Regions from separate parts of the Streptomyces sp. NPDC093801 genome, predicted to be linked through region 3. Evidence: riboswitches for the same ligand, from Rfam matches in the RefSeq annotation. Region 3 holds a riboswitch; each other region holds the start of a gene.

Region 1 (11,189 bases), on a different contig from region 3:
CGTCCAGGTGCGCGGCCAGGCGGGCGGCGGAGGCCTCGTAGAACTCCTCCATCGCGCCCTGGTAGCCGCCGGGGTGGTCGGTGGTCTCGGTGGTGACCGGGTAGACCAGCGGTTCCTCGAGGTGGTCGGAGCGCAGGTGCTTCGCGGCGATCGAGCGGGCGATGGAACGGCCGTGGCGGGCGCTGTGGTACGCGACCACGTCCGCCTCGGCGATCACCTCGACGGCCCGCAGGGTCATCAGCGACGGGTCGCCGGGGCCGAGTCCGACCCCGTACAGCCTGCCCTTGGCCCGGTTCTGGTCCTGCCCGCTCATTCTTCCTCGCTCGCGATCGCGTTGACCGCGGCGGCCGCGATGGCGCTGCCGCCGCGCCGGCCGCGCACGATGAGGTGGTCGAGGGCCGAGGGGTGGGCGGCGAGGGCGTCCTTGGACTCGGCGGCGCCGATGAAGCCCACGGGCACGCCGATGACGGCGGCGGGGCGCGGGGCACCCTCCTCGATCATCTCCAGCAGCCGGAACAGTGCGGTCGGGGCGTTGCCGACGGCGATCACGGCGTTCTCCAACAGGCCCCGGTCGCGCCAGACTTCGAGGGCGGCGGCGCTGCGGGTGGTGCCCATCTTCGCGGCGAGCGCGGGCACGGCCGGGTCGGAGAGGGTGCAGATCACCTCGTTGTCGGCGGGCAGCCGCTTGCGGGTGACCCCGCTGGCGACCATCTGCACGTCGCACAGGATCGGCGCGCCGGCGTGCAGCGCGGCGCGGGCCCGCAGGACGACCTCGGGGGTGTAGCCGAGGTCCTGGGGGAGGTCGGTCATGCCGCAGGCGTGAATCATGCGCACCGCGACCTGGGCGACCGAGGCGGGCAGCCCGGAGAGGTCCGCCTCGGCGCGGATCGTGGCAAAGGACTGGCGGTAGATCGCGGCGCCGTCCTTCTCGTACTCGAACACGGTGTACTCGCTCATTTCTTCACTGCGGCTTCGGTTGTGGTGGGGGTGGTGCGCGCGGCCGTGAGGGCGGCCGCCAGGTCTGCGTGCGGGACGGGCCGGCCGTCGAGGGCGTACCCGTCGGGGGTGGCGACGATGTCCACCCAGGCCGTACCGCGCGGATGCCCGCACCGGCGGGCGCAGCCCGACCAGTGCACGGGCAGCTCCGCGGCGTCGGTCTGCCCCTGTACGACGGCACGCGCGTCGGCGCGTACGTCCGCGAGGGACTTGGCGCAACCGGGCCTGCCGGTACAGGCGGTGACGGTCCGCCAGGGACTTCCGGGCCGGACGGCGAGGCCCGCCGCCTCGACGCGGGCGGCGCCGTCGGCTGCCGCGCGCGGGAGGACGACGCTGCGCCACGGGGTGACGCGCAGCTCCCCCTCCCCGCCGTCGGCGGCCTCGGCCAGGGCCCGCCACTGCGCGGAGTCCAGCCGGCCGAGCGGGGGCAGGACGCACAGTCCGGCCGCGCCCACGCTCCCGGGCCGGGGCGGCTCGGCGTACGGCCACTCCACCTCGGGCACGCGCCCGGCGGCCACCCCCGCCTCCGCCAGCCGCCGCACGAACTCGCGCTCGTCCAGGGCGTGTTCGGAGGGCAGCTCGGCGATCCGCCAGGCCCGGGTCCCGGCGTCCCGGGCGGCGTCGAGGAAGTACTCGGCGGCGCACAGCGCGGCCCGGGCGGCATCGGCGGCCCCGACCTCGACGGCGCCGCCGCCGCTCCCGAGCCGCACGAGCACCCGTCCGTCCGCCCCGCCGAGCACGGTCACGTCGGGGTCGAGGGCCGCCACGTCCCCGCGCCCGTCGTCGAGGGCGAACAGGAACCGTCCGGACAGGTCCGCGGCCCGCGCACTGGCGCACAGCAGCCGGTCGAGTTCCCGGACCCGGTCCACGACCTGGGGCCCGGCCACCGGGGTGGCCACGATGTTGCGCACCCGCTCGTGGCCCGGCGCCGGCAGCAGCCCGGCGCCGTCCAGCAGCTCCGCGAGCCCGGCGCCGCAGCCGTCGGCGAGGCCGCGCAGCTGGACGTTGCCGCGGGAGGTGAGTTCCAGGTGCCCGTCGCCGAACCGGTCGGCGGCGTGCCCGAGCGCGAGGGCCTGCCGGGTGGTGAGCAGCCCGCCGGGGATCCGGACGCGCGCGAGGTACCCGTCGTCGGCGGCGTGCAGCCGCAGCGCGCCGGGGCAGGCATCACCGCGGTCACGTATGACGGGTTCGTCCCGCGACGCGGCGGAAGGTGGCTGGGGCGACATGGCCGCGAGCATACCCACGATTGCCCACCCCCGACCTGTGTCCGTCGCCACCCCGACCAGCGGGATTGAGCCCCGCCGGGCAAAGTCCGGCCTCGCCGGCGCGTGAGGCTCGGGGTCCGGGGCGGAGCCCCTGGGAACACCTCCCGGCGGTGGCTCGGGGACGAACGGGCGAAGGGCGGGGCGGGGAGCCGGCTCCGGGCGGCGGCCCCCGTCCCCCGCCCGGCGTTTGCGGCGCGGCCCCCGGGGCAGAGCCCCCACGGCGCACCGCACGCCACCGGACCGCACGCCACCGCACCCCGCCACCCGCGAGCCCCCCACCCCACCTCCCGGCCAGGGAAAAGGCCACCTAAGATGACCTTCCGGCGGACCACTCGGCCCGTCACCGCCGAGGACGGCGACATGGGAGGAAGCCCGGTGCGATTCCGGCGCGGTCCCGCCACTGTGAGCCCCGCGGAGCGATCCGCGGGGTGAGTCAGGAACTCCCGCTGTCCTCACTGCCCGGGGCGCGGAAACCCCGAGGAAGGCCTGCCGCCGCATGATCCTGCTGCTGTCGACGTCCGACACCGATCTGCTCAGCGCCCGCGCCGCGAACACCGCCGGCGGCCCCGTGCCGTACCGGTTCGCGAACCCCTCCCGCCTCCCCCTCGACGACCTCGACGGCCTCCTCGACGGCGTCGGGCTGGTCGTCGTACGCCTCCTCGGCGGCCTGCGCGCCTGGCAGGACGGCCTCGACGTGCTCCTCGCCCCCGGCCAGACCCGCCCGGTGGTGGTCCTGACCGGCGAACAGGCCCCGGACGCCCAGCTGATGGAGGCCTCCACGGTCCCGATCGGCATCGCCGCGGAGGCGCACCGCTACCTCGCGCACGGCGGCCCGGCCAACCTCGACCAGCTGGCCCGCTTCCTCTCCGACACCGTCCTGCTCACCGGCCACGGTTTCGAGCCCCCGGCCGCCTCCCCGACCTGGGGCCCCCTGGAGCGCCCCGCCACGGAGGCCACCGGCCCGCAGGTCGCGGTGCTCTACTACCGCGCCCACCAGATGAGCGGCAACACCGCCTTCGTGCACGCCCTCTGCGACGCCGTCGAGGCCAAGGGCGGCCGTCCCCTCCCCCTCTACGTCTCCTCCCTGCGCACCCCGGAGCCGGAGCTGCTCCGGGCGCTGGAGCAGGCGGACGCCATCGTCACCACCGTCCTCGCGGCCGGCGGCACCCGCCCCGCGACCGCCTCGGCGGGCGGGGACGACGAGTCCTGGGACGCGGGCGCCCTGGCCGGGCTCGGCGTGCCGATCCTCCAGGCCCTGTGCCTGACGGGCTCGCGCAGCACCTGGGAGGAGAACGACGAGGGCCTCTCCCCCCTCGACGCCGCCACCCAGGTCGCCGTGCCCGAGTTCGACGGCCGGCTGATCACCGTCCCGTTCTCCTTCAAGGAGATCGACGAGGACGGCCTGCCCGCCTACGTGGCCGACGCCGAGCGCGCCTCCCGCGTCGCCGGCATCGCCGTGCGCCACGCCCGCCTGCGCCACATCGGGCGCGCGGAGAAGCGGATCGCGCTGGTCCTCTCCGCGTACCCCACGAAGCACTCCCGCATCGGCAACGCGGTCGGCCTCGACACCCCGGCCAGCGCCGTGGAGCTGCTGCGCCGCCTGATCGCCGAAGGCTACGACTTCGGCCCCGTGGAGGAGATCCCGGGTCTGGTCTCGGGTGACGGCGACGAGCTGATCCGCGCCCTGATCGAGGCCGGCGGCCACGACCAGGACTGGCTCACCGAGGAGCAGCTGGCCCGCAACCCGGTCCGCATCCCGGCGGCCGACTACAAGCGCTGGTTCGCCGAACTCCCGGCCGACCTGCGCGAGAGCGTCGAGGAGCACTGGGGCGAGGCCCCGGGCAACATGTTCGTGGACCGTTCCGCGAACCCGGAGGGCGACATCGTCCTGGCGGCCCTGCGCCGCGGGAACCTCCTCATCCTCATCCAGCCGCCGCGCGGCTTCGGCGAGAACCCGATCGCGATCTACCACGACCCGGACCTGCCGCCCTCGCACCACTACCTGGCCGCGTACCGCTGGATCCAGGCGGCCGCGCAGGACGGCGGCTTCGGCGCCGACGCGATGATCCACCTGGGCAAGCACGGGAACCTGGAGTGGCTGCCCGGCAAGAACGCGGGCCTGTCGGCCTCCTGCTCCCCGGACGCCGCCCTCGGTGACCTGCCCCTGGTCTACCCCTTCCTGGTCAACGACCCGGGCGAGGGCACGCAGGCCAAGCGCCGGGTGCACGCCACCCTGGTCGACCACCTGGTCCCGCCGATGGCGCGCGCCGAGTCGTACGGCGACATCGCCCGCCTGGAGCAGCACCTGGACGAGTACGCCCAGATCAGCTCCATGGACCCGTCGAAGCTCCCGGCCATCCGCGCCCAGATCTGGACCCTGATCCAGGCGGCGAAGCTCGACCACGACCTGGGCCTGGAGGAGCGCCCGGACGACGACGGCTTCGACGACTTCCTCCTCCACGTCGACGGCTGGCTGTGCGAGGTCAAGGACGCCCAGATCCGCGACGGCCTGCACGTCCTGGGCGGCGCCCCGACCGGCGAGGCCCGCGTCAACCTGGTCCTCTCCATCCTGCGCGCCCGCCAGATCTGGGGCGGCACCTCCGCGCTGCCCGGCCTGCGCGAGGCCCTCGGCCTCGACGAGTCGGCGGCCACCCGCACCTCGGCGGACGCCGTCGAGGAGACCGCCCGCGCCCTGGTCCAGGCGATGGAGGACGCGGACTGGGCCCCGTCGGCGGTGGCCGCGGTCGCGGCGGGCCACCCGGCAGCCGTCTCCGACATCCTCGCCTTCGCCGCGCACGAGGTCGTCCCCCGCCTGGCCGGCACCACGGACGAGATCGCCCACGTGGTCCGCGCCCTGGACGGCGGCTTCGTCCCGGCCGGCCCTTCGGGCTCCCCGCTGCGCGGCCTGGTCAACGTCCTCCCGACCGGCCGCAACTTCTACTCGGTCGACCCGAAGGCCGTCCCCTCCCGCCTGGCGTGGGAGACGGGCCAGGCCCTGGCCGACTCCCTCCTGGCCCGCTACCGCGCCGACCACGAGGACGAGTGGCCCGCCTCGGTCGGCCTGTCCCTGTGGGGCACCAGCGCCATGCGCACGGCCGGCGACGACGTGGCCGAAGCCCTGGCCCTCCTGGGCGTCCGCCCGGTCTGGGACGAGGCCTCGCGCCGCGTCACGGGCATCGAGGCGATCCCCCTCGCGGAACTGAACCGTCCCCGCATCGACGTCACCCTCCGCATCTCGGGCTTCTTCCGCGACGCGTTCCCGCACGTCATCGGCCTCCTCGACGACGCGGTCCGGCTGGCGGCCTCCCTGGACGAGCCGCACACCGAGAACTTCATCCGCGCCCACGCCCAGGCCGACCTCGCCGCCCACGGCGACGAGCGCAAGGCGACGACCCGCATCTTCGGCTCCCGACCCGGCACCTACGGCGCGGGCATCCTCCAGCTGATCGACTCCCGCGACTGGCGCACCGACGCCGACCTCGCGGAGGTCTACACGGTCTGGGGCGGCTACGCGTACGGCCGCGGTCTGGAGGGCCGCCCGGCGCGCACCGAGATGGAGACGGCGTACAAGCGCATCACCGTCGCCGCGAAGAACACGGACACCCGCGAGCACGACATCGCGGACTCGGACGACTACTTCCAGTACCACGGCGGCATGGTGGCCACCGTCCGCGCCCTGCGCGGCACGGCCCCCGAGGCCTACATCGGCGACTCCACCCGCCCGGAGACGGTCAAGACCCGCACCCTCGTGGAGGAGACGAGCCGGGTCTTCCGCGCCCGCGTGGTCAACCCCAAGTGGATCGAGGCGATGCGCCGCCACGGCTACAAGGGCGCCTTCGAACTCGCGGCGACGGTCGACTACCTCTTCGGCTACGACGCCACGACGGGCGTGGTCGCGGACTGGATGTACGACAAGCTGACGGAGACGTACGTCCTGGACCCGGCGAACCGCGCCTTCCTGGAGGAGGCCAACCCCTGGGCCCTCCACGGCATCGCCGAACGCCTCCTGGAGGCCGAGTCCCGCGGCATGTGGGAGAAGCCGGACCCGCAGATCCTCGAATCCCTCCGCCAGGTCTACCTGGACACGGAGGGCAACCTGGAGGGCGAGGCCGAGTAGGCACCCGGTTCCGCACGCTACGGGCCGGCCTCCCCACCCTTCCCAGGGTGGGGAGGCCGGCCCGTTCCGCTGTCGACCCTCCGGCCGCTACACCTTGGCGGTCTGGTTCAGCGCGACGAGCGCCGCGGCCCACCGGGCGAACTTGAGGGTCCCGAAGTCGGCGACGGTCTTCACCCCGAAGGCCTCGTGCAGCAGTTCCCCGTCCTTGTCGGTGACGCCCTTCAGCGCGGCGACGGGCGCGGAGAGGATCTCGGCGAGCGGCTTGTCCTCCCAGGCCTTGTCCAGCACCTTGCTCAGATCGATGGATGACATACGCGTTCCCTCCAGAACCGGACACTCCATACACCGAAAAAACTACACAAACCAGACACCCATCCGAAGCTCCGACACCAGCACGGCCCCCGGTACCCCCCGGCGGCCCCCCGCGCCGGGGAACGGGGCGGGTGTCACCTGAAGCGGTGAAACGGGACGTGTCCGCCGGATGCCGGGGGTAGGGCACTGCTGATCTCGTGCGGGGGCCGGGTCCGTCGGCCCCCGTGCCCCGGACGAAAGGCCCGCCCCGTCGTGACGCAGCAGCCGTTTCAACTGCCGGAGTTCTACGTGCCGTACCCGGCGCGGCTGAACCCCCACCTGGAGGAGGCCAGGGCCCACACCAAGGGCTGGGCGCGGGGGCTGGGGATGCTGGAGGGGTCGGGGGTGTGGGAGGAGCGGGACCTCGACTCGCACGACTACGCCCTGCTCTGCGCGTACACCCACCCCGACTGCGACGCCGCGGCGCTGTCCCTGGTCACCGACTGGTACGTGTGGGTGTTCTTCTTCGACGACCACTTCCTGGAGATGTACAAGCGCTCCCAGGACCGCGACGGCGCGAGGGCGTACCTCGACCGGCTCGCCGCCTTCATGCCCATGGACCTGGCGGAAGGTTTCCCCGAGGCGACCAATCCGGTCGAGGCCGGGCTCGCGGACCTGTGGGTGCGCACCGTCCCGGCCATGTCGGCGGACTGGCGCGAGCGGTTCGCCCTGTCCACGAAGAACCTGCTCGACGAGTCCATGTGGGAGCTCGCCAACATCGACATCGGGCGGGTGGCGAACCCCCTCGAGTACATCGAGATGCGCCGCAAGGTGGGCGGCGCCCCCTGGTCGGCGGGGCTGGTCGAGTACGTGGCCGCGGAGGTGCCGGCGCGCGTGGCGCACGCGCGCCCGCTGGCCGTCCTGCGCGACTCCTTCTCCGACGCCGTGCACGTCAGGAACGACATCTTCTCCTACCAGCGCGAGGTCGGAGACGAGGGCGAACTCTCCAACGCCGTGCTGGTGCTGGAGACCTTCCTCGGCTGCTCCACGCAGGAGGCCGCCGAGATCTCCAACGACCTGATCACCTCCCGCCTGCTGCAGTTCGAACAGACCGCCCTCGCCGAACTCCCCCGGCTCTTCGCCGACCACGCCCTCGCCCCGGACGAGATCGCGGCCGTCCTCGCCTACGTCAAGGGCCTCCAGGACTGGCAGTCCGGCGGACACGAGTGGCACACGGTCTCCAGCCGCTACATGAACGAGGGGGCCAGGCCCACCGCCCGGCTGTCCCTCCCCTTCCTGCCGAGCGGGCTCGGGACCAGCGCCTTCGACCTGGGCTCGGTCTTCACCCGGCGGTCCATGGAGATGCGCCGCCGCTCCTTCTCCTTCACCCCCTTCGAACGCACCGGCCCCTCGGTGGTCCCCGAGATGCGCCTGCCGTTCGAGCTGTCCCTGAGCCCGCACCTCGCGCACGCCCGCGAGGGCTCGGTGGAGTGGGCCCGGAGCATGGGGCTGCTGGAGCCGCAGCCCGGTGACCCCGGCTCGGCGATCTGGACCGAACGGAGGCTGCGCGGCTACGACTTCGCCCTCTGCTCGGCCGGCATCGACCCCGACGCCACGGCCGGGGAACTGCTGCTCAGCGCCTGCTGGCTGACCTGGGGGACGTACGCGGACGACTACTACCCGCTGGTGTTCGGGCGGTCCGGGAACGTCGCGGCGGCCAAGGCCACCACGGCACGGCTCCTGTCGATGATGCCTGCGGACGGAGCCGGTCCCGGGCCGGAGCCGGTCACCGTGATGGAACGGTCCCTCGCCGACCTGTGGGAACGGACCGTCGCGGGCATGACCGGGGTCGCCCGCACCGAGTTCCGGGCGACCATGGTGGACATGCTGGAGAGCTGGGTGTGGGAGGTGGAGAACCTGGCCCACCACCGCGTCCCGGACCCGGTGGACTACGCGGAGATGCGCCGCCGCACCTTCGGCTCGCAACTGACCATGTACATGTGCCGGCTCGGTCACGAGGGCCGGGGCGTCCCCGGGGAGATCTACCGCTCGGGGACCGTCCGGTCGCTGGAGAACGCGGCCGCGGACATCGCCTGCCTCGTCAACGACATCTTCTCCTACCAGAAGGAGGTGGAGTTCGAGGGCGACATGCACAACCACCTGGTGGTGACCCGGAACTTCTTCGACATCGGCTATCCGGAGGCCCTCCACATCTGCCACTCCCTCATGGACCGGCGCGTGGAGGAGTTCCAGCACATCGTCGCGACCCAGCTGCCGCGGCTGTGCGAGGACCGGAAGCTGGACGCCGCCGCCCGGGCCGGTCTCGACGCCTACGCGGGCGAACTGCGGGACTGGCTGGCTGGGATCCTCAACTGGCACCTGAAGGCGCGGCGTTATCGTGAGGAGGATCTGCGCCGGCAGGGCGACGGACTGTCCACCGCCGTCCTGGGCAGCGGCTTCGGCATGGCGGCGGCGCGGATCGGGCTGCCCGCCTGAGCCGGGCGGCGGCGGGGGCGGTCCGCTCGCCCGCCCCCGCCGCACCCCCGTCACGCCCCGCCGCACCCCCGCCAGGCCTTCGGCGCCGCCGTCGGGGCCGCTCCGTCAGAACTCGTCGGCGGTGTGCGGCAGCAGGCGTGTGCGCAGGGCCGCGTCCAGTGCGGCCGCCGCGCCGGGGGTGTGCTCGGCCACCAGCCCGGCGGCCACCAGCTCCGCGACCCGGGTGCCGCCCAGGTAGCAGGCGGCCAGCTCCCGTACGCCGAGGGTCAGGTCGGGTTCCGCGCGGGCGGGTTCGTACGCCGCTCCGCCCGGCCCCGCCTTGAGCCGGAACCGCCCGGAGTTGGCGGGCAGCCGCCCGTCGGCCACCTCCAGTACGAGTTCCACCGGCGCGGCCCACGACCGCGCGGTCAGCGCCTCCCGCACGTCGACCAGGCGCAGCCAGAGCGCCGGGAACTGGGCGGTGACCCTGACCTGGTCGCGGTCGGCGGCGAAGTGGAGCAGGGGGTCGTCCACCGGCCGGCCCCAGGCCCGGACGGTACCGGTCAGGTCGAGGGAGGCCGTGTAGTCCCACAGGGCGGCGGCGACGGCGGGGGTCTCGGCCTCCAGTTCGTCGACGCGGACCAGTCCGGTGCCGCGGGTGTTCCCGTCGGCGTCCTCCTGCTTGGTGCGGTAGAGGACGTAGCCCGCCACGGGCTCCCCGGGGGCACCGAGGGCGGCGATCCGGGGCGGGCCGAACTCCTTGTCCTCCTCGTCCTGTTCACAGAGCCACTCCTCGGTCCACCGCGCGGGGCTGCGGCTGGGCCGGCCGGCCCGGGTGCGGCGGGCGGCCTCGTGGCAGGGGCCGATGACGGCGAGGGCGTCGGCCGGGTCGACCAGCCGCAGGGGGCGGGGGTCGGGGTCGATGCGCAGGGCGAGCGGGCGGCTGGAGTCGATCTCGACGGTGAGGCCCTGGGTGGCGGGGCCGTAGCCGAAGCGGCCGTAGATGGCGGCCTCGGAGGCCCACAGGCACACCAGCGGGCTGCCGGCGGCCGCGGCGCGGCGCAGCTGCTCGTCCATGAGGGCGGTGAGGACGCCGCGCCGCCGGTGGGTGGGGGCGACGGAGACGAAGGTGAGTCCGGGACAGGAGAGTTCGGAGCCGGGGACGGAGAGCCGGAAGGGGTGCGCGGCCATGAAGCCGACGAGGGCGTCCCCGTCGTAGGCGCCGAGCCGGTCGCAGCGGCTCAGCAGGGCGTGGTGGCGTTCGCGCCCTTCCGGCTCGGGCCGGTCGTGGAAGGCCAGGTAGGCGTGCTCCTGGGCGCGGGCGATGTCGTCCTCGGGTACCTCGCGGATGTCCACCATGATCAGGAGACTAATCGGTCATCGGGGACCGCTCGCACCATAGTGGCCTGATCTGCGCGAACTCAGGATGCGCCGGTGCGGACCGAGCCGGTGGTCCGGCCGGCGGAGTCGGCGAGGAAGCAGGTGATCCGCCGCTGGCCGTGGTCCCAGGTGGCGGAGGTGGGGAGGTAGAAGTACACGGCCATCGTGTCCGGGATCTTCGCTCCGGCGCCCGCGTAGGCGGCGACCTCCTTGGCGCCGCACTTCTCGTTGGCGATCGAGATGATCTTCTTGTCGCCGGGGAACGGCCCTTCCGGGAGGGTGACGACGGCGAACGCCTCGGACTGGTGCGGCCGGCCGCAGGGCACGAGGTCCACCGACGAGGGCCCGCGGGCCACCTCGTCGGTCTTGTAGTCCTTGACGTCGGCGGCGCTGTTGAAGCAGTCCCCCACCGCGATGTCTCCGGGGTCGCTCGCGGCGGGGGCGGCGAGGGCCGTGCCGGCCGCGGGGGCCGCGAGGAGCAGGGTGAGGGCGAGGGCCGCACCGCGGGCGGCGCGGCGGTGCGGTCGGGGCAGTGTGGACATGCGCGCGGCCCTCCTCGGTGGGCGCGGGACGCGGGGGCTGCTCCCCCTTCCCACGCTACTCCCGGGCGGCCGCCGGGGCCTGCCGGACGCCGGGCCCGCTCCAGTCGGCCGGGACGCGGCCGA
Region 2 (11,189 bases), on a different contig from region 3:
CGGAGCGGCCCAAGGTGCTCGTGGCCTCCTACTTCGGCCGACTCGGCGAGGCTCTCCAGGTCCTCGCCGCCGCCCCGGTAGAGGGTCTCGCCGTCGATTTCACCGACTCCGCCGCCGCGAACCTGGACGCCCTCGCCTCCGTCGGCGGGCTGCCGGGCAAGCGCCTGGTCGCGGGCGTCGTCAACGGCCGGAACATCTGGATCAACGACTACCAGAAGTCCCTGACCACTCTCGGCACCCTCCTCGGCCTCGCCGACCAGGTCGACGTCGCCGCCTCCTGCTCCCTGCTGCACGTACCGCTCGACGCGAGTGCCGAGCGGGACATCGATCCGCAGATCCGGCGCTGGCTCGCCTTCGCCCGCCAGAAGACCACCGAGATCACCACCCTCGCCCGCGGTCTCGCCCAGGGCACCGACGTGATCGCTGCGGAGCTGGCTGCGAACCGTGCCGACCTCGCCTCGCGCGCCCATTCCGCCATCACCCACGACCCGGCTGTCCGCGCCCGCACCGCGGCCGTCACCGATGCGGACGGACGGCGCTCCCAGCCCTACGCGCAGCGGACTGTCGCACAACGCGCCCACTTGGGCCTGCCGTTGCTGCCGACCACCACCATCGGCTCGTTCCCGCAGACCGACGAACTGCGCGTGGCCCGCGCCGACCTGCGGGCCGGCCGGACCGACGCGGCCGGGTACGAGGAGCGGATCGAGAACGAGATCCGCGAGGTGATCTCGTTCCAGGAGAAGACCGGCATCGACGTCCTGGTGCACGGCGAGCCCGAGCGCAACGACATGGTGCAGTACTTCGCCGAGCAGTTGACGGGCTACGTGGCGACCCAGCACGGCTGGGTGCAGTCGTACGGCACCCGCTACGTCCGGCCGCCGGTCCTGGCCGGGGACATCTCCCGCCCGGAGCCGATGACCGTGCGCTGGACCACGTACGCCCAATCGCAGACCTCCAAGCCGGTCAAGGGCATGCTGACCGGCCCTGTCACCATGCTCGCCTGGTCCTTCGTACGCGACGACCAGCCGCTCGGCGACACCGCCCGCCAAGTGGCGCTCGCACTGCGCGACGAGGTCGGCGATCTGGAAGCGGCCGGGACTTCGGTGATCCAGGTCGACGAGCCGGCACTGCGCGAGACGCTGCCGCTGCGGGCCGCCGACCACGCCGAGTACCTCGCCTGGGCGACCGAGTCCTTCCGGCTCACCACCAGCGGCGTCCGGCCGGACACCCAGATCCACACCCACATGTGCTACGCGGAGTTCGGCGACATCGTCCAGGCCATCGACGACCTCGACGCCGACGTCATCAGCCTGGAGGCCGCCCGCTCCCACATGCAGGTCGCGGACGAGCTGGCCGAGCACGGTTACCCCCGTGAGGCCGGACCCGGCGTCTGGGACATCCACTCCCCGCGCGTCCCGAGCACCGACGAAGCCGCCGGGCTCCTGCGCAAGGGGCTGGACGCCATCCCGGCGGAGCGGCTGTGGGTCAACCCCGACTGCGGTCTCAAGACCCGCGGTTGGCCCGAGACTCGTGCCTCCCTGGAGAACCTCGTCGCCGCCGCCCGCGAGGTCAGGGCGGAGCTGGCAGTCGAGAACGGCTGATGCACATGGTCTGGGCCGGACGCCGAGGCGTCCGGCCCAGACCGGCCACAACCAGACAGGAGCGACGCGGGCCCGGCAGACGGGAAGGTCTCAGGTGGCGAAGCGGAACCCCCGGCACATCATGGTCGACGGGCAGCCCATGGTGGCCCTGACCCCCAAGGAATACGCCGGTCTCATGACCATGCGCAGTCAGGTGGGCGGGCTGGGGGCCCGGCTGCGCGTCGTGCGCGACACGCTGAGGGACACGACCGAGTTCCTTTCGGCGCTGCTCGCCGCACTCGAAGCAGACGACATTGCCGGACATCATCACTCGGCCGGAAGTGCCGCGCCCCCTGTTGCAGTCCTGCTCGCCTCGGCACCCGAACTCCTGCATCACGCCAGCCGCGTTGTCGGGGCTCCCCACCGCCGTTCTTCCCGACGGCGTAGGCACTGAGCTACAGCATCCTCGGCCCCGGGGTCCCGCGAAAGCGGTCACATTTGGAGACAGTCAGCATGTCCACCCACGTACCGACCCGCCGCGTCGAAGTCCTCGGCCCTGCGGGCCATCGCCATAGCGAGATCCTCACTCCGGAGGCGCTGGAATTCCTGGCGCGGCTCGACGCCGCGTTCGCGGACCGCCGCCGCGAGATCCTCACGGCACGCCTCCACCGTTCGGACCGCCTTGCCTCGGGATCTCCGCTGGGCTTCCCTCGTGCCACCTCGGGCGTCCGAGACGCTCCCAACTGGCGGGTCGCACCTCCGGCTGACGACCTGACCGATCGCCGTGTGGAGATCACCAGCCCTCCCACGCCCCGCATGGCCGTCAACGCGCTCAACTCCGGCGCCCAGGTGTGGATGGCCGACTTGGAGGACGCCACCTCCCCCCTCTGGGAGAACATCGTCGGAGGCCAGTTGACCCTGCTCGACGTGTGTCGGCGGCGCATAGACTTCACCACCCCGGAGGGCAAGGCGTACCGCATCGGTACGGACTTGCCGGCCATCATGGTCCGCCCGCGTGGCTGGCACCTGGAAGAGGAACACCTGGCGGTCGAAGGCCGGTTCCTGTCGGCGTCCCTGGTCGACTTCGGCCTCTACTTCTTCCACTGCGCTCAGCACCGGATCGACAGCGGCTCCGGCCCGTACTTCTACCTCCCCAAGCTGGAGAACCGGTACGAGGCGCGACTGTGGAACGACGTGTTCCTCCTTGCCCAGGACCTCCTCGGCATCCCGCGCGGCACGATCCGAGCCACCGCCGTCATCGAGACGGTCACGGCCGCGTTCGAGATGGAGGAGATCCTCTACGAACTGCGCGAGCACAGCGCCGGCCTGAACGCCGGTCGCTGGGACTACCTCTTCAGCTTCATCAAGACCTTCGGCCACCACCCTCGCTTCCTCCTACCGGATCGCACCGAGATCGCCATGACCGCTCCGTTCATGAGGGCGTACACCGAACTCCTCGTCCGCACCTGCCACCGGCGCGGCGCCCACGCGATCGGCGGTGTCGCCGCCCACGTACCCGACAGGGCCCCCGCGGCCGACCAGGCCGTGCTGGCCAAGGTGAGCCTCGACAAGGAACGGGAGGCCGCAGACGGTTTCGACGGGGCCTGGATCGCCCACCCCGCCCTTGTACCCGTCTGCCGCAAGGTCTTCGATCGAGTCCTCGCCGACCGCCCGCACCAGATTCACCGCGCGCTCGGCGACGTGGAGGTGAGCGCGGCCGATCTGCTGTCCGTACGCCGCTCCACCCTGCCTCCGTCGAGGGAACAGGTTCGGTCGAACGTGTCTGTTGCACTGCGGTACTTCGATGCCTGGCTACGCGGACAGGGGGCCGTCGCTCTGGACGGGCTGCTGGAGGACACGGCCACGGCCGAGATCGCCCGAGCCCGGATCTGGCAGTGGACTCGGCATCGCCTGATCTCCCAGGAGGAACTGCGCGGTCTGATCGACAACGAGTCCGCCACCCTGACCCGAGAACAGCCCGGCGCACTGGTTTCCGAGGCTCGTGAGGTCCTCGAACGGTCGATCTCGACGCGTGAGTTGCCGGCCTTCTTCACCCCCGAGGCGTACCGCCGCCACCTGGTCCGCCACGCGGCGGTGTCGTCATGAGTTCGTTCAGCGCCCGGACGGGTACATCGCGCGCGAGCAGCCTTGAGGAAAGCGTCGTCGCGGGTTTGCCGAACTGGGACCGGTGCGCGGTCATGGGCGTGGTGAACGTGACCCCTGATTCGTTCTCCGACGGCGGTTACTGGTTCGACACGGCAACCGCGGTCAAGCACGGTCTGGATCTCGCGGCTGAAGGCGCCGATCTGGTCGACGTCGGTGGCGAGTCGACGCGCCCCGGGGCCTCCCGCGTCGACGAGGAGGAGGAGTTGCGGCGCGTCATCCCGGTCGTTCGGGACCTGACGGCCGAAGGTGTCCTGGTGTCCGTCGACACCATGCGCGCTTCTGTCGCCGCACGGGCAATCGACGCCGGCGCTGTCCTTGTCAACGACGTCAGTGGGGGCCTGGCAGACCCCGCCATGGTCCCGGCCGTGGCAGCCGGCTGCGTGCCCTTCGTGGTCATGCACTGGCGGGGGTTCAGCCACGACATGAACAGCCGCGCGGTGTACGAGGATGTGGTGCGGGAGGTTGTCACGGAACTCGGAGCCCGTGTCGAGGCTGTGGTTTCCGCCGGCATCCCTCTGGAGCGGCTGGTGGTCGACCCGGGGCTGGGCTTCGCCAAACGAGCTGAGCACGACCTCAGTCTGGTCGCCGGCCTGGCCGAGGTGTGCTCGCTGGGCCGTCCCGTACTGGTCGCGGGCTCCCGGAAGAGATTCCTCGGACACGTCTTGGCGAACGCGGACGGCACACCGCCACCCGCACACGGGCGGGACGCCGCCACTGCCGCGCTCTCCGCGATCGCCGCCTATCAGGGAGCTTGGGCCGTCAGGGTCCACGACGCCCGTGCGACGGCGGACGCGGTCAGGGTCGCTCGCGCGATCGCTGCGGCCCGCTGAACAGCCCCAGGTCCAGCCGGGCGCGTGTGGCGCGTACCGCACCTGACAAGGGTGGCGGCGGTGGCGCAAAAGTACGTAGCATGCGGTCGTTCCACTCGCAGGTGGAACGACAACTGAATGCCTATCAATTGGGGAAAGCCGGTGTGAATCCGGCACTGACCTGCAACCGTAAGTGGCAGAAAATCATCTGTCACGAGTCGGATCACCCATTGCGTAGGTGTACCGCTTCCCACTGTCATGGTCTGCAGCACGAAGCCCGGCAACTGCCCTGGACCCTGCCCCATTCGTTTCCGAATGCACGGCAGGGTTTCCTCCTGCGACAGCCCTCCGGGAGCCTGTTGCCGGCCTCTTCTCGAAGGGATCTGCGCCATGCTCGGCGTCAGACCACCGGTCAAGATTGGCGCCGCTCTCGGCGCCGGGGGCTCGTTCCTCGCCGCCTGCCTGATCACCCTCACGCCCAGCGCGGCCGCAGCACCCCAGCCGGACACCGCCACGGCCGCTGCCCGCTGGCAGGCCGGCGAGCTCGAGAACGGCGGGATACCCGGCTTCTCCCCCGGGCAGTCCGACTGGGGCCTGACCATTGACACCCTTATCGCCCTCAAGGCCACAGGGGCGGACGAGAAGGCCGCCGCGGAAGTCGTCGCGAACCTCAAGACGCACGTACGCGACTACAACAGCAACGACGCCTGGGGCGAACCCGGCCAGCGGGTGTCGGGCGCCACCGCCAAGCTCCTGTACGCGGCCGTGGCTGCCGGGGAGGACCCCACCAAGTTCGGCAAGTACGACCTGCGCCAGGAAACCCTCGACCTGATCGCAGGGCCCGGCTCGGGTGCGGAGAAGGGCCGGGTGAAGGACAAGATCACCTCTGGCGAGGACAGCAGCAACACGTTCGGCCAGTCCCTGGCCGTCCTCGGTCTCGCACGCAGCGGGGACGTGCCGCAGAGCACCGTCGACTTCCTGATGGACCAGCAGTGCGCCGCCGGCGGCTTCCGCCTCTACCCGTACGCCTTCGGCAGCACGAAGGTGACCGGGAACTGCGATGCCCAGGGTGCCGACGCGATACTCGACCCCGATTCGACGGCCATGGCCGTGCAAGCTCTGCTCGCGGCGGCGGACGATGGTGTCGAAGGCGCCGCCTCGGCGGCGAAGAAGGGCGGTGACTGGCTGGCCAAGGTTCAGCAGGCCGACGGTTCGCTGATCGGGTCCGGCCCCACTGCCTTCCCCAACGCGAACAGCACGGGCCTGGGAGGCCAGGCACTGGCGGCCACGGGCCACCAGGAGGCCGCGGACAAGGCTGCTTCCTGGATCAAGGCTCGCCAGATCAGCGCGGCCAACGCGGGCGCAGCGTCGGCAGAGATCGGTGCCATCGCCTACAACGACGAAGCACTGGACGGGGCCAAAGCCGACGGCATCCCGGAATTCGGGCGCGACCAGTGGCGCCGGTCCACCCCGCAGGCTCTGCTGGCGCTGGCACAGGTCCCGCTCGCGAAGATCGGCCTCACCGACCAGAAGCCGAGCCCCGACCCGAGCGGCAAGCCGTCGGGGGACCCCTCCAAGAGCCCCAGCGGCAAGCCGTCGGTTGACCCCTCGAAGAGTCCCTCCGGAACCCCGAGCGGAAGCCCGTCCGGCACTGCGAGCGGCGGCGCCTCCCCCACCCCGAGCGGCACCCCGTCCGCGGGCGGATCCGCCGGCCCGGCCTCCACGACAGGCACGGTGCCGAACGGCTCCGCCGCCAGTGGCGGGAGCGGCCCTCTGGCCAGCACCGGCAGCAACGCCCTGCTCCTCGGGGGCACGGCAGTTGCACTGACCGCGGGCGGCTACACCGCGCTCCGCACTGCCAAGCGCAAGCGGGGGTCACACGCGTGACGCTCAAGGCGCCGCGCTGACACAGTTTCCGGTCCGGGGCGCTCACTCTGGCCTTCGGCTCCGCCGAGATCCGTATGGCTCCACGCGGATCTCATACTCGGTCGAGCGCGACAAGGGCACCCCGGGCCACTGCTCAGAAGGCAATGGCGTCACCGTGGTCGATCGGTGGTGCCGGCCTGGTCTGCGGCCCCGGCTCAAGCCTCCCGCTGGTCGCCGTATCCCTGCTCGTGCCTGGGCTGTTGAAGGCCGGCTCTCCGTCCGTGGCCGCCGTTATCGGCCGCGTTGTGTCGGCCACCCTGCGCCGGACCGCCTTGGAGGCGCCGGTCACCTTGACCCAATCCAAGCCCGGCGTACCCGCCGGAGCCTGTGTGTCCTTGGCCGTATCACCGACTGAGCGGCCTCGAACGAGAGAGAAGAACCCTTATGAGAATGACGTATCGGCATGCCGTACGCGCGATGCGCGCCGCCGTGCTGTCCATCGCCATGGTCCTGGGACTGGGCGCGGTCAACGTGGCCACCGCTCCGGAAGCAACGGCGCTGACCGGTCTGGGAACTGCCGGTTACTGCCCGAACGGCAACGGCGTCACGGTCGTCGTCGACTTCCAGGAGCTCGGCGGATCGACCATCACCCGTTGTGCCCCTGGCGACCAGGCCACGGGGCTCGCAGCCCTCAAGAACGCCGGCTTCTCGATCGCCGGCACCCAGCGTTGGGGCGAGGCCTTCATCTGCCGCATCGAGGGCAAGCCCACCGCCGCCACCGAGGCGTGTGTGAACACGCCTCCGGCCTCCGCCTACTGGTCGTACTGGCACGCCCCCAACGGCGGCAACTGGACCTACAGCACGTCCGGCGCTTCGGCACGCAAGCCTGCGCTCGGCAGCTTCGAAGGCTGGTCGTTCTCCCTGAACAAGACCGCGAGCACGAACCCGCAGCCCCGCGTCGCCCCCGTCCGCCCGTAGGCGGGCCCGGGTGCAGCAGCCCAGCCGTGACCGTCAGGGCTGCTGCCCCGTCCCGCAGCGCCTCGCTTCGCGATTTGATGGAACGAAGAACGGTGAGAGCGCGACGACACCACTCGCCGCACCCCCACCGTTCCCGCGTACCTCCGGTGCACCCTCAGCTCCGGAGCCGTGCCGGGTCCCTCAGACCCGGCCGTATGTGTGGAACCCTCGGCCGCTCTTGCGCCCCAGCAGCCCCGCCTGCACCATCCGCTGGAGCAGCGGGGGCGGGGCGTACAGGGGTTCCTTGAATTCCTCGTACAGCGACTCCGCGATCGCGACCACGGTGTCGAGGCCGATCAGGTCGGCGAGCTTGAGGGGGCCCATGGGGTGAGCGCAGCCCAGCTCCATGCCGGCGTCCACGTCGGCGGCGCTCGCGAACCCGGATTCGGCCATGCGGATGGCGGAGAGCAGGTACGGGACCAGCAGCGCGTTGACGACGAAGCCCGCCCGGTCCTGGGACCGGACCGTGGTCTTCCCTAGAGCATCACGGGCGAACGTCTCGACTGCCGAGAGGGTATCCGCCGACGTGTGGAGGGACGAGACGACCTCGACCAGCGGCAGGACGGGAACGGGGTTGAAGAAATGTAGGCCCACGACCCGGTCGGCGCGGCCGGTGGCCATGCCCAGCCGCATGATCGGGATGGCCGAGGTGTTCGTGGCGAGGATGGCCTCCGGATCCGCGACGATCTTGTCGAGGGCCGTGAATATCTCCGTTTTGGCTTCGGGGTTCTCGGTGACGGCCTCGATGACGAGCTGCCGGTCACCAAGATCCTCCAGGTCGCCGGTGAAGACGAGGCGGGCCAGGGCGTCCTCGGCGGAGAAGCGGTCGAGCTTGCCGCGCTGCACCGCTCGCTCCAGGGAAACGGCCACGCGTTGACCGGCCGCTCGGGCGGCGGTGGCGTCCGCTTCGGCCACGACGGTGTCGAGGCCGGCTCGGGCGCACACCTCGGCGATGCCCGCGCCCATCTGGCCGCCGCCGACGACACCGACTCGCCGGATGCCGGCAGGCTGCGGGAGGGCGTTCACGCGTTCACCTGCGCGGGAATGCGGCGGACCAGGTGACGGGTGTAGGCGGCGGGCGTGAAGAACGGCGGGAGCTGCATCGACAGTGCCGAGTCCACGAAGACCTCCCGGGCTTCGAGGGTAAGTGCCTGCGGGTCCTCGGCCTCCAGGGCCGCGCATTCGGCGTCGAGGAGATCGACGACGGCGCCCCGGTCCACCCGGTCGTGGCGCAGCCACTGCCAGATCTGGACGCGGGCGATCTCGGCGGTGGCCGCGTCCTCCATCAGGCCGTTCAGGGCCACGGCGCCCCTGCCGCGCAGCCAGGCGTCGAAGTAACGCAGGGCCACGGCCACGTTGGAGCGGATGCCCTCGGAGGTCGGCGGGGCCGCGATCCTGCGGACGGACAGCAGGTCGGCGGCCGTGACCTCGACGTCCTCCCGAGTGCGTTCCAGCTGGTTCGGCCGGTCCCCGAGGACGCCGTCGAAGACCTCGCGGCAGAGGGGGACGAGGCCGGGGTGGGCGACCCAGGAGCCGTCGAAGCCGTCCTCGGCCTCCCGTTCCTTGTCGAGCCGGACCTTCGCGAACGCGGCGGCGTTCACGTCCGGGTCCTTGCTGGGAACGTGGGCGGCCATGCCGCCGATGGCGTGCGCACCTCGGCGGTGGCAGGTACGGACAAGGAGTTCGGTGTACGCGCGCATGAACGGGGCGGTCATGGTGACCGAGGCCCGATCGGGGAGCTGGAAGTCGGTGCGGTGGCCGAAGGTCTTGATGAGGCTGAAGAGATAGTCCCAGCGGCCCGCGTTCAACCCGGCGCTGTGCTCGCGCAGTTCGTAGAGGATCTCCTCCATCTCGAACGCGGCGGTGATCGTCTCGATCAGGACGGTGGCGCGGACCGTGCCGCGGGGGATTCCGAGGAGGTCCTGGGCGAACACGAAGATGTCGTTCCACAGGCGGGCCTCGGTACGGTTCTCCAGCTTCGGGAGGTAGAAGTACGGGCCGTGGCCGGCGTCGATCTGCCGCTGCGCGCAGTGGAAGAAGTACAGACCGAAGTCCACGAGCGAGGCGGACACGGGCCGGCCGTCGATCTCCAGGTGCTCCTCGGTCAGGTGCCAGCCGCGCGGGCGGACCATGATGGTCGCGAGGTCCGCGCCGAGGTGGTACTCCTTGCCCTCGGGAGTCGTGAAGTCGATGCGCCGCTCGATGGCGTCGAGCAGGTTGAGCTGGCCGCCGATGACGTTGTTCCAGGTGGGTGCGGTGGCGTCCTCGAAGTCGGCCATCCAGACCTTGGCCCCGGAGTTCAGCGCGTTGATCGCCATACGGCGCTCCGGCGGGCCGGTGATCTCCACTCGGCGGTCGGTCAGGCCGGGGGCCGGCGGGGCCACGCGCCAGTCGGTGTCGGTGCGGACAGCGGCCGTGGCGCGGGAGAAGTCCAGCGGCGTCCCGGAGGCCAGGTGGGCAGAGCGGCGTCGGCGTTCCTTGAGGATTTCCAGGCGGCGGTCCGCGAAGGCGGCGTCGAGCCGGCTGATGAACTCCAGGGCCTCGGGAGTCAGGATCTCCTCGTGGCGCTCAGCCGGCGCGCCGAGAACCCGGACGCTGCTGATCAGGGGCGTGCGTGACATGAGGTTCTTCTCCTCAGCGGTGGGCGGCGGGCGCCCGAGGAGAACCCCCTCGGGCGCCGTCGGACGGTGAGCGGCAGAGCGCCGGGCTGTACCCGGTTGGACGAAGAGCGGAGGTTCTAGTGGAACTGCTCTTCCTCGGTGGAACCGGCGAGCGCCGTGGTGGAGGAGGCGGGGTTGACCGCGGTGGAGACCAGGTCGAAGTAGCCGGTGCCGACCTCGCGCTGGTGCTTGACGGCCGTGAAGCCCTGCGCCTGGGCGGCGAACTCCCGCTCCTGGAGGTCCACGTACGCGGTCATGCCGTGCTCGGCGTAGCCGCGGGCGAGGTCGAACATGCCGTGGTTGAGGGAGTGGAAACCGGCGAGGGTGATGAACTGGAAGCGGTAGCCCATGGCGCCGAGCTCACGCTGGAACTTGGCGATCTGGTCGTCGTCCAGGGCGGCCTTCCAGTTGAAGGACGGCGAGCAGTTGTAGGCCAGCATCTGGTCCGGGTACTGCGCGTGGATCGCCTCGGCGAACTCGCGGGCCTGGGCCAGGTCCGGGGTGCCAGTCTCGACCCAGATGAGGTCGGCGTACGGGGCGTAGGCCAGGCCGCGGGCGATGACCGGTGCCATTCCGTTGCGTACGTGGTAGAAGCCCTCGGCGGTGCGCTCGCCGGTGCAGAACTCGGCGTCGCGCTCGTCGACGTCGCTGGTCAGCAGTGTGGCGGCGAGGGCGTCGGTACGGGCGATGATCAGGGTCGGGGTGTCCGCGATGTCGGCGGCCAGGCGGGCCGCGTTCAGGGTGCGGATGTGCTGCGAGGTCGGCACGAGGACCTTGCCGCCGAGGTGGCCGCACTTCTTCTCGGAGGCCAGCTGGTCCTCGTAGTGGATGCCCGCGGCGCCGGCCGCGATCATCGCCTTGGTGAGTTCGAAGGCGTTGAGCGGTCCGCCGAAGCCGGCTTCGGCGTCGGCGACGATCGGCGCGAGCCAGTCCGTCGTGTCGGTGCCGCCCTCGGCGGTGGCGATCTGGTCGGCGCGCAGCAGGGCGTTGTTGATCCGACGCACTACCTGCGGGACGGAGTTGACCGGGTACAGGCTCTGGTCCGGGTAGGTGTGTCCGGCCTGGTTGGCGTCGGCGGCGACCTGCCAGCC
Region 3 (8,741 bases):
CGGGCGACCGCCGGCCCGGCCCCCCGCTGTCTCGCCCGGAGGTCAGCATCGCCGGAACGGGGTCCGGTCTCATGCTGAGTGTTTGCTGACCTGGGCCCGGTCATCATGGCCCTGACCTGCACAGATGACCAAATGTCAGATGTTGGACTTGATCATGGTGCGCAGCATTTTGGACTCCTAGAAGACGGCTCCCTGCCAGCTTTCTGCAGGTCAAGGGCACTACGCACTCTACACGGAGGCATGTTGAGACGAAGATAAAAAGGAACATCGTCCTCGCTGTCGAGAAGCCTCGCAGCCTGCGCTTCTGCGTTAACAGGGCTGTTCTGACGCCGCCGACCAGGCGTCACGTCAGACAGCTCCTCAGGAATACTCAGGGACTGATGCTGACCAGATGCTGACTTTCCTGACGCCACATCAGGTGTGCTCCCGGACCAGTCTGGGACCAAATTCCGGCCAGCACCCACCCTGACTCACGCTCGATCATGGACGAGGGCTTCGCGGTCTTTGTGCGCAGACTCCGAGGGCTGTCACTGCGGCAGTGATCGACAGCGCTGCAAGTAAAGAGAACAGCGCAGGGTAGCCGCCGAGTGGTCTGGCCAGGACGGCACCGGCGAAGGGGACGAAGGCGGCTGCGGCGTGGGCTGGGGCTCCGAGGAGTCCGGAGAGCCGGCCGTAATGGGTGGTGCCCCACCGGTCGGTGACGGCAGTGGCCTGGAGGAGGGTGAGGTTGCCGCGGATCACTCCCGCGAGGACCGACACGGCAACGAGTAGGGCGTACGGGCTGGCGACGGTGGCGAGGCTGCGGTGGAAAGGGTGCCGAGGGCGATCAGGGTGACGGTGCGGGCGGTGACGCCCAAGTGGCGGGCAAGGGTGGCGTAGAGAACGCCGGCCACGCCCCCAGAGGGCCGCCGGCTTCCTGTGCCACCTCGCCGGGGATCGCGTCGAGGTCCGGTCCGCAGATTCCGTGCCCGGCGACGCGATCAACCCGTCCGCCGTGGCCGCCATGGCCGAGCTCGGCATCGACATCTCCGCCCAGAGACCGAAGGTACTGACCACCGAGGCCGTCCAGGCATCCGACTACGTGAGCGCCATGGGCTGAGGCGACGCCTGCCCGTACTTCCCCGGCAAGAAGTACCTCGACTGAACTGATCGGCTGACGGACACCTCACTGGGGGCGGCGTGCCATAGGCCAGGCGCACGAACTTCCCACTTCGCCGAGTACCGCGCCGGGCTGGAGGCCGCCGGGTTCACGAACGTCCAGATCACCACGACCCACCCGGTGGCCGACGGCATCCGGGCATGGGCTCCGACCAGGCGAAAGCTGTCGGGTGAGTCTTCTGGCCAGGACATGAGACATACGCCATCCGGTTCAGCCGCCGAAATGCTCGGAGCTGTGACCTAGGGTGAGGGCGCAGCTGGTTCGCCCCGTCCGCCAGGCGGGATGCGTCGTAAGAGGGAACCCGGTGGGAATCCGGGACTGCCCCGCAGCGGTGAGCGGGAACGACCGCCGTCATACGCACTGGGACCGGAGAACAGAACGGTCCCGGGAAGCGACGGTCAGTAGGTGCCCGCCGGGAGACCGGCAGGCGTGTCCGTGAGTCCGAAGACCTGCCCGCTGCCCGTGCGCGACGAGCGCGTACGGAGACCCGAGGGCCTCGTGGGCGGGCCGGCGGCAGCGGGCACCACCAGTCCCGTCGCTCCTTCGCGCCCGCGGCACGCCGTCGGGTCGAGCCACGACTCGCGAAGGAGAGTTCCGTGACCACGGACACCACCGCAGGCTCCCGCGCCCACAAGGCGCCGGCCGACTCCCGTGTGACCCTCGCCCACATCATGAGCGAGCACGACACGAACCTCTACGGCACCATCCACGGCGGCGTCGTCATGAAGCTCATCGACGACGCGGCCGCAGCGTCGGCGGGCCGCCATGCCGACGGGCCAGCCGTGACGGTCTCCGTGGACCGCATGACGTTCCTCGCCCCCGCCCGCGCCGGGGACCTCCTCACCGTCCACGCCCTCCTCGAACGCGCCGGCCGGACCTCCATGACGGTGGCCGTACGCGTCACCGCCGAACGCTGGAACGCCACCACCACCCCCGCCACCGACGTGGCCACCGCCCTGCTGACCTTCGTCGCCATCGATGCCGAGGGCCGTCCCCGCCCGGTCCCCGGCCTGTTGGAGGTGTAGGCAGGTCCGTTGTCAGGCCCCGGCCGCGTCCGTGCGCTCGGGCGAGCGGCTGAAGCGGACCGGGGCCTGGAAGCGGGCCTTGCGGGCGGCTCGGCGGAAGACGGTCAGGACGGCCGGGCCGGCCAGGCAGATGCAGATGAGGTTGGTGACGGCCCGGCCGGTGTCCCAGCCGAGGGAGGTCGCGAGGTCGAAGGCGAGGTAGCGCTGGAACTGCTCGGTGAAGGGCAGACCGGGCAGGTACGCGATGGAGCTGTTGGGGTCGAGGGAGAAGGGCCAGAAGGAGAGGTTGAGGAGGAACCCGAAGAGGTACCCGGAGACCGAGCCGTAGGCGGCGAGCATGAGCACCTCGCGGCGGCCGGTGGCCCTGGGCAGGAGGCCCGCGAGCATGCTGACGAAGGCGCAGCCGAACATCTGGTACGGCATCCAGGGCCCGACCCCGCCGGTGATCAGCGCGGAGGCGAAGAGCGAGGTGCAGCCCAGCGTGAAGCCGAAGCCGGGCCCGAAGACGCGGCCGGCGAGGACGAGGATGAAGAAGACAGTCTCGATGCCCGCGGTGCCCGCGCCCAGGGGGCGGATGGCCGCATTGACGGCGGACAGCACGCCGAGCATGGCGAGGGCCTTGGAGTTGATGCCGCCCTCGGCGATCTCCGAGATGACGACGGAGAGGACGATCACCAGCAGCACGCCGAAGATCAGCGGCGGGGCGTAGTTCGAGCCGAACTTTCCGGGGGCGACGAGGAACGGCCAGAAGAAGGCCACGATGCCGAGGAAGGCGGCCAGGGCGATGACCAGGGCGGCACGCGGGCCGATGCGGATGGCGGGGCTGAGCGCGGTCATGGGGCCGTGTCCGTTCCGTCGTCGTCACTGAGGGCGTCGACCGCCTGGGCGACGGTGAGGTACGGGTGCGGTGCGAGGATCTTCGCGGTCTGCGGGGCGAAGACCGGTGAGGCGACGATAACTTCGGTGGTCGGACCGTCGGCCACGATGTCCCCGTCGGCCATGACCACGACGCGGTCGGCGGCTCGGGCGACGAATTCGACGTCGTGGGTGGAGATGACGACGGCCCGGCCTTCGGCGGCCAGGTCATCGACGATCCGGATCAACTGCTCCTTGGCCCGGTAGTCCAGTCCGCGGGTCGGCTCGTCGAGGAGCAGGACCTCCGGTGCCGCGGCCAGTTGGACGGCGAGGACCAGGGCGAGCTTTTGTCCCTCGGAGAGGTCGCGCGGATGGGTGGTGTCGGGTATGCCGGGCGCCAGGCGATCCAGGAACGCGCGGGCCGGGGTTCCGTTCGCAGTCACTCCCGACTCGGCGTCGGCCTGCTCGAGTTCCTGCTTCACCGTCTCCAGGTACAGCAGGTCCGTGGGGGTTTGCGGAACCAGACCCACGAGCTTGCGGGCCTCGGCAGCAGGAAGCTTGCGAGGATCGGCCGGCTTCCCCGGGCCGGATGGTATGCCCACCGAGCCCGCGGTGCGGGGGCCCGACCCCTGGAGGGCCCACAGAAGGGAGGACTTGCCGGAGCCGTTGCGGCCCATGAGCGCGGTCACCTCACCGCCGTGCAGGGTCAGGTCCACCTCACGGACGGCCGGTACGCCGTGGTAGGTCACGGTCACGCGGCGGGCGGTCAGGAGAGTGCTCCGGTCCGACGCGGTCAGGGGGCGGGCCGGACCGGGGACCGTGCCGGCCAGCCGGGTACGTACGGGCGCGGCGGCGCGGCGGGCGTCGCGGATCGACAGGGGCAGCGGGTCCCAGCCCGCGGCACGGCCCAGTTCCACGATCGGCGGCGCGATGGACGTCGTACGGAAGACCTCCGCGGGCGGGCCCGAGACGACGCGGCCGTCGCCGGGCAGGTGGATGACGCGGTCGGCGTACTGGACGACGCGCTCCAGGCGGTGTTCGGCGAGGAGGACGGTGACGCCGAGGTCGTGGACGAGGCGGGTGACGGCGGCCAGGACCTCCTCGGCGGCGGTCGGGTCAAGGGCGGAGGTGGGTTCGTCCAGGACGAGGATCCGGGGATGCGCGGTGAGGACGGAGCCGATGGCGACTCGCTGCTGCTGTCCGCCGGAGAGTTCGTGGAGGGCGCGGTGGCGCAGGTCGGCCAGGCCGAGGAGGTCGAGGGTCTCCTCGACGCGTTTGCGCATGGTGGCGGCTGGTACCGCCAGCTGCTCCATGGTGTAGGCGAGTTCCTCTTCGACGGTGTCGGTGACGAAGCCGTCGAGGGGGTCCTGGCCGACGACGCCCACGACGTCGGCGAGTTCGCGGGGCGGGTGGTCGGCGGTGTTGCGGCCGTCAACGAGGACGCGGCCGTACAGGGTGCCGCCGGTGAAGTGGGGGACGAGGCCGTTGACGGCGCCGAGGAGGGTGGACTTGCCGACGCCGGTGTGGCCGACGACGAGGCAGAGTTCGCCTTCCTCGACGGTCAGGTCCACGTCCCTGATCACGGGTTCTTCGGTGTCGTCGTACTGGACGGAGACCTGGTCGAAGGTGATCACGTGGCTGCCTCGGTGCGCGGTACGGGGACGGGGGCTGCGGGGCGGGGTGCCAGGAAGCTGGCGGCGCCCGCGAGGAGGATGGCGGCGGCGGGGACGAGCGGGAGCGTGGGCCAGCTGAGCGGGTAGATCGACGGGTTCAGTTCGGCCGCGTCAAACCCGGCGTGGCTGAAGAGCAGGACGGCGGAGAGGACGCCGCAGCCGGCGACCGCCCACTCGGAGAAGAGCCAGGGGTCGGGCCGGTAGGTGGTGCGCGTGATGCGCCGGCCGCCGAGGCGCAGTCCGGCCACGCAGAGCAGCGCCCCGACGGCCATGGCGGGCAGCCCCAGCAGTTTCGGGGCCGTGGCGTCCAGGAGGCCATACGCTCCGGCGCACATCCCGCACATGCCCAGCAGCATCAGCACGCCGGTGATCCGGCGGGAGCGGCGGGTGGCGGTGCCGGCCCGACCGTAGCCGCGCGAGTCCATGGCGGCGGCGAGCCGCAGGGATCGTTCGAGTGCGTCTTCCAGGACGGGGACGACGATCCCGCGCAGCGCCCGCAGGCCCTTGGTGCGGCCGGCCCGCAGCCGCCGGGCGCGGTGGATGCGCTGGACGCTCTGGACGAGCTGGGGGGCGACGCTGATCGACACGGTGACGGCGACGCCGAGTTCATACAGGGCCCCGGGCAGGACGCGCAGGGCCCGTTTGGGGTTGGCGAGGGTGTTGGCGGCGCCGATGCAGCAGAGCATGCAGGCCAGGCGCAGGCCGTCGGTCGCGGCGGAGAGCAGCGCCTCGAGCGACACCGGGCCGCCGAGCTGGATGCCTGCGTACCAGTCGGGGGTGGGGATGTGCGGGAGGGAGAAGAGGAAGTGGTCGTGCGGGGTGATGCCGGTGGCGAAGACGGCCCGGAAGGCGACGCGGATCGTGACGACGGTCAGCGCCAGGTAGAGGTAGTACTTGAAGCCTCTAGCCCAGGGGGCTTCGGTGCGGCGCATGGTGATGACGTAGCCGAGGACGGCCAGGACCAGGAACAGCAGGAGCGGGTTGTTGGTCCGGCTTACGGCGGTGGCCAGGGCGAGCGCCCAGATCCACCAGGCCACCGGGTGCAGGGTGCGGGGCAGGCGGCGGCCGCCCTTGTCCGGCGCGGGGCCGGGCTTGGGCGGCGAGGCCGCCGCCGACGGGATCGTGCGTGCCATGCGGGCTACTCGGTACGGCGGCGGCGCTTGGCCGCGTAGGCGGCGCCCCCGCCGATCAGCAGGACCAGGGCGCCGGTGGCGACGGCGGGCAGGTACGAGCCGGCGTCGTGTTCGGCGTCCGCGGCGGGGGCCGCGTCGACGACCTTGGGGCCCTCGCTCGGCGCTGCCGCAGCAGCGGCGCTGGGCGGAGGGGAGGACGCGGAGGTACTGGCTGACGGGGTGGCCGAAGCGGTGGGGCTGGAGCTGGGTGCGGGGATCGTCGGTGAAGGGGTCGTGGACTGCTGGGGCGGCGAAGCCGGCTGCTCAGGCTTCGGCCCGGTGTTCGTGCCGGGCGGGACCGGCGCGGCGGTCCGGGTGTCCTTGGGCTGGGGCTCGCTGCCGCCGGTGGGCTTGCTGTTGTGGGCACGCAGCTGGTCGGGGGTGACGGTGGGCTTGCCCTCCGTTCCCTCGATGTTGGTGCCGCCGAAGATCCACAGGTCCACGCTGCCCGGCTTGGGCCTGTAGAGCATGGCGCCGAGCTGGCTGTAGGTCCAGGTGTTCTGCCCGGGATCGGCATGCCAGTACGACCAGTACGCCGAGGCCGGCGGTGTGAGGACACAGTCGTCCTGCGCCGGTGTCGGGAACTGCTTGCCGCCCTGGTGGCCGCTGTAGCCGATGCGGCAGATGAAGGCGGGGCCGTCGTGGCCGGTGCCGGTGGTGGCCCAGCCGCCCTGGTTGAGAAGCTCGTAGCCGGTGGTGGGCGTCGTACCACAGGAGCGGTAGACGGGTCCGCCCCAGTGGCTGAAGTCGACCGCGAGGACGACGCCCGCCGAGGTGGTGCACTGGCCGATGGGCTGCGGGGCGGCTGCGGCCGGCGAAGTGGTGGCGGTCAGGGAGGCCAGGGTCAACCCGACTACCGCCGCGAGGTTGCCGACAGCGCGTACGAACCGGCTGGTCACTGGTGGGCCCCCTTCGCCGTGCGGCGGGTACGGGCAGCGCGTACGAAGCCGTAGCCGAGCAGCGTGAGGAGTGCGGCCGCGGCGCCGATGCCGATCACCTGTGTACCGGTGTGGGCGAGCCCGCCGCCCCCTCCTCCGCTGCCGCCGGATCCGCCGCCGTTCTCGCCGGGGGTGACGATCTTCGGGGTGGTGGGCGTGCCGGAGGGCTGGGCCGACCCGGTGGGGGTGGGCTGCGGGGTGGTGCCGGCGAGGCTGCGGGTGAGGGTGCCGAAGGAGATGCCGGTGGCGCCGCCGACGGCCTGGGTGGAGGCGCGCAGGTCGGAGCCGGGCTGGGCGTCCTTGGCGATGTTGAAGCCGCCGTCGCCGTTCTGCTGGGAGGTGAGGAAGGCCAGGGCCTTGGTGATCTGCGTCTTGTACGTGGTGCCGTCGAGGGAGAGGGCCTGGACGGCCAGTGCGGCGGAGTTGACCGAGTTGCCGGAGGCTCCGGGGAAGCCGCCGTCGGGCTTCTGCTGGGCTGCGAGCCAGGCGAGGGCCTTGTCGACGGCCGCCTGGGACTGCTGGTCGGGCAGGAGGTCGAGGGCCATCGCGGCGATGGCGGTGGAGTCCACCTCCTCCCCGCTCGGCTCGCCGATGAGGCTGACCCAGGCGCCCGACGGCTTCTGGAGGGTCTTCAGGTAGGCGATGGGCTCGGCCGCGGCGGTGCTCTCCCCCGCCCGGACCTGGGCGATGACGCCCAGGGACTGGGAGAAGACGGAGGTGGCGTTGGTGTAGGCACCCTTGTCGGCGCAGGAGCGGTCGGGCGCCGGGGTCTTGGCCGGGCAGACGGCCTTGGCGAGGGCGGTGATCAGGTCCTGGCCGCCGAAGTGGCGGGGGTCGCGGCCGACGGCCTCGGCGAGCAGGGCCGCCTTGCCGAGGGAGCCGCCGCCCGCGTACTTGGTGCCAATGTTCGTCCAGGAGGCGAGGGTGCGGCCGGTGCCGTCCTTGCCGCCGTGATCGAGGAAGTCGACGATGCCGCGCAGGGCCGCGTTGTCGGCGCCGGTGGCGGCCAGGGCGTACGCACCGTCGATGGTCAGGCCGTAGTCGGCGAAGCCGGTGCCGGCGGTGCTCTCGTAGTAGTGGCCCTGGATGAGCCGGGTGGGGTCGGTGAGGTAGGCCGAGCCCTTCTTGAGGTCCGGTCCGCCCTCGGGACGGGGCGTCGGCCCGGTGGTGGGACCGGTCGGGGAGGGCGAGGGCTCGGGCTTCTTGGTGGTCAGGGTGACCAGGTCGCTCTTGGCCCCGGCGATGACGGCGGGGACGGTGGCGAACAGCAGCGGGTCGGTGCCGCCGGCCTCGAAGGCGAAAGCGCCGCTGGGCAGTTGCTGCTTGGACAGCCAGGAGACGGCCGCGTCCGCCCGGTCTGTCTCGCCCAGGTGGCGCAGGGCCTGGGCTGCGAAGCCGGTGGCGTACGCGCTGCCCACCGTGCCGTACGCGGCGGCGGGCAGGCCACCGTCCGCGAGCTGGGCCTTCTTCAGGAAGTCGCGGGCCTTGGCCACCTCCGCCTCGTGGCCGCCGGCCCGTTGGAGGGCGAGGGCGGCGAGGCCGGTGGCTCCGGGCTCGCTGTCGCAGCCGTCGCCGCGGCGGATCAGCATGCTGGTGAAGCCACCGTCCTGGCACTGCATGTCGGTCAGGCGGGCCACTGCGTCGGCGGGCGGGCGGACGCCGCCCCCGAGCAGGGCGATCACGGCCAGGGCCTGCCCCTCGGCCTGGCCGGAGGTGGTGGGAAAGTCACCCCTGACGGTGCAGCCGGGTACGGGCGTGGGGGCGTCCGATCCGCTGGTGCATACGTCCTTCACGAGGTCGCCGAGCAGGTCGTGGCCGCCGACGGCGCGGGGGTTGCCGCCCGTCGCCTCGGCCACGAGGGCGAGCCGGGCCGCGGCCGCCGCTTCCGGCGCCCGGTCCTTGCCGGACGGGTAGGCGTA

The links. A riboswitch is a leader RNA that binds a small molecule or an ion and turns the genes downstream of it on or off. The one in region 3 is predicted to bind cobalamin.
Region 1: linked by a shared signal. The riboswitch ahead of cobN (cobaltochelatase subunit CobN) and the one ahead of AB0469_RS01560 (acyl-CoA thioesterase) in region 3 are both predicted to bind cobalamin.
Region 2: linked by a shared signal. The riboswitch ahead of AB0469_RS05980 (hypothetical protein) and the one ahead of AB0469_RS01560 (acyl-CoA thioesterase) in region 3 are both predicted to bind cobalamin.

The regions. Positions count from the first base shown of each region.
Region 1 covers NZ_JBFBDP010000017.1:31,884-43,072, reverse strand. The annotation lists gene AB0469_RS20750 (precorrin-2 C(20)-methyltransferase) at 1-313, opposite strand, end outside; gene AB0469_RS20745 (precorrin-8X methylmutase) at 310-957, opposite strand; gene AB0469_RS20740 (cobalamin biosynthesis protein CobG) at 954-2,234, opposite strand; cobalamin riboswitch at 2,568-2,725, shown strand; gene cobN (cobaltochelatase subunit CobN) at 2,758-6,378, shown strand; gene AB0469_RS20730 (hypothetical protein) at 6,466-6,690, opposite strand; gene AB0469_RS20725 (germacradienol/geosmin synthase) at 6,943-9,165, shown strand; gene AB0469_RS20720 (GNAT family N-acetyltransferase) at 9,271-10,503, opposite strand; gene AB0469_RS20715 (septum formation family protein) at 10,566-11,066, opposite strand; gene AB0469_RS20710 (YncE family protein) at 11,122-11,189, opposite strand, start outside.
Region 2 covers NZ_JBFBDP010000004.1:156,466-167,654, forward strand. The annotation lists gene metE (5-methyltetrahydropteroyltriglutamate--homocysteine S-methyltransferase) at 1-1,601, shown strand, start outside; gene AB0469_RS05965 (hypothetical protein) at 1,696-2,034, shown strand; gene aceB (malate synthase A) at 2,094-3,686, shown strand; gene folP (dihydropteroate synthase) at 3,779-4,576, shown strand; cobalamin riboswitch at 4,658-4,805, shown strand; gene AB0469_RS05980 (hypothetical protein) at 4,946-6,442, shown strand; gene AB0469_RS05985 (flagellar hook-length control protein FliK) at 6,872-7,399, shown strand; gene AB0469_RS05990 (3-hydroxybutyryl-CoA dehydrogenase) at 7,580-8,464, opposite strand; gene aceB (malate synthase A) at 8,461-10,059, opposite strand; gene aceA (isocitrate lyase) at 10,176-11,189, opposite strand, start outside.
Region 3 covers NZ_JBFBDP010000001.1:329,829-338,569, forward strand. The annotation lists partial or broken gene AB0469_RS01545 (MFS transporter) at 481-881, opposite strand; partial or broken gene AB0469_RS01550 (phosphotyrosine protein phosphatase) at 917-1,096, shown strand; partial or broken gene AB0469_RS01555 (hypothetical protein) at 1,211-1,402, shown strand; cobalamin riboswitch at 1,400-1,631, shown strand; partial or broken gene AB0469_RS01560 (acyl-CoA thioesterase) at 1,831-2,172, shown strand; gene AB0469_RS01565 (ECF transporter S component) at 2,197-3,021, opposite strand; gene AB0469_RS01570 (ATP-binding cassette domain-containing protein) at 3,018-4,673, opposite strand; gene AB0469_RS01575 (energy-coupling factor transporter transmembrane component T) at 4,670-5,845, opposite strand; gene AB0469_RS01580 (hypothetical protein) at 5,851-6,783, opposite strand; gene AB0469_RS01585 (prenyltransferase/squalene oxidase repeat-containing protein) at 6,780-8,741, opposite strand, start outside.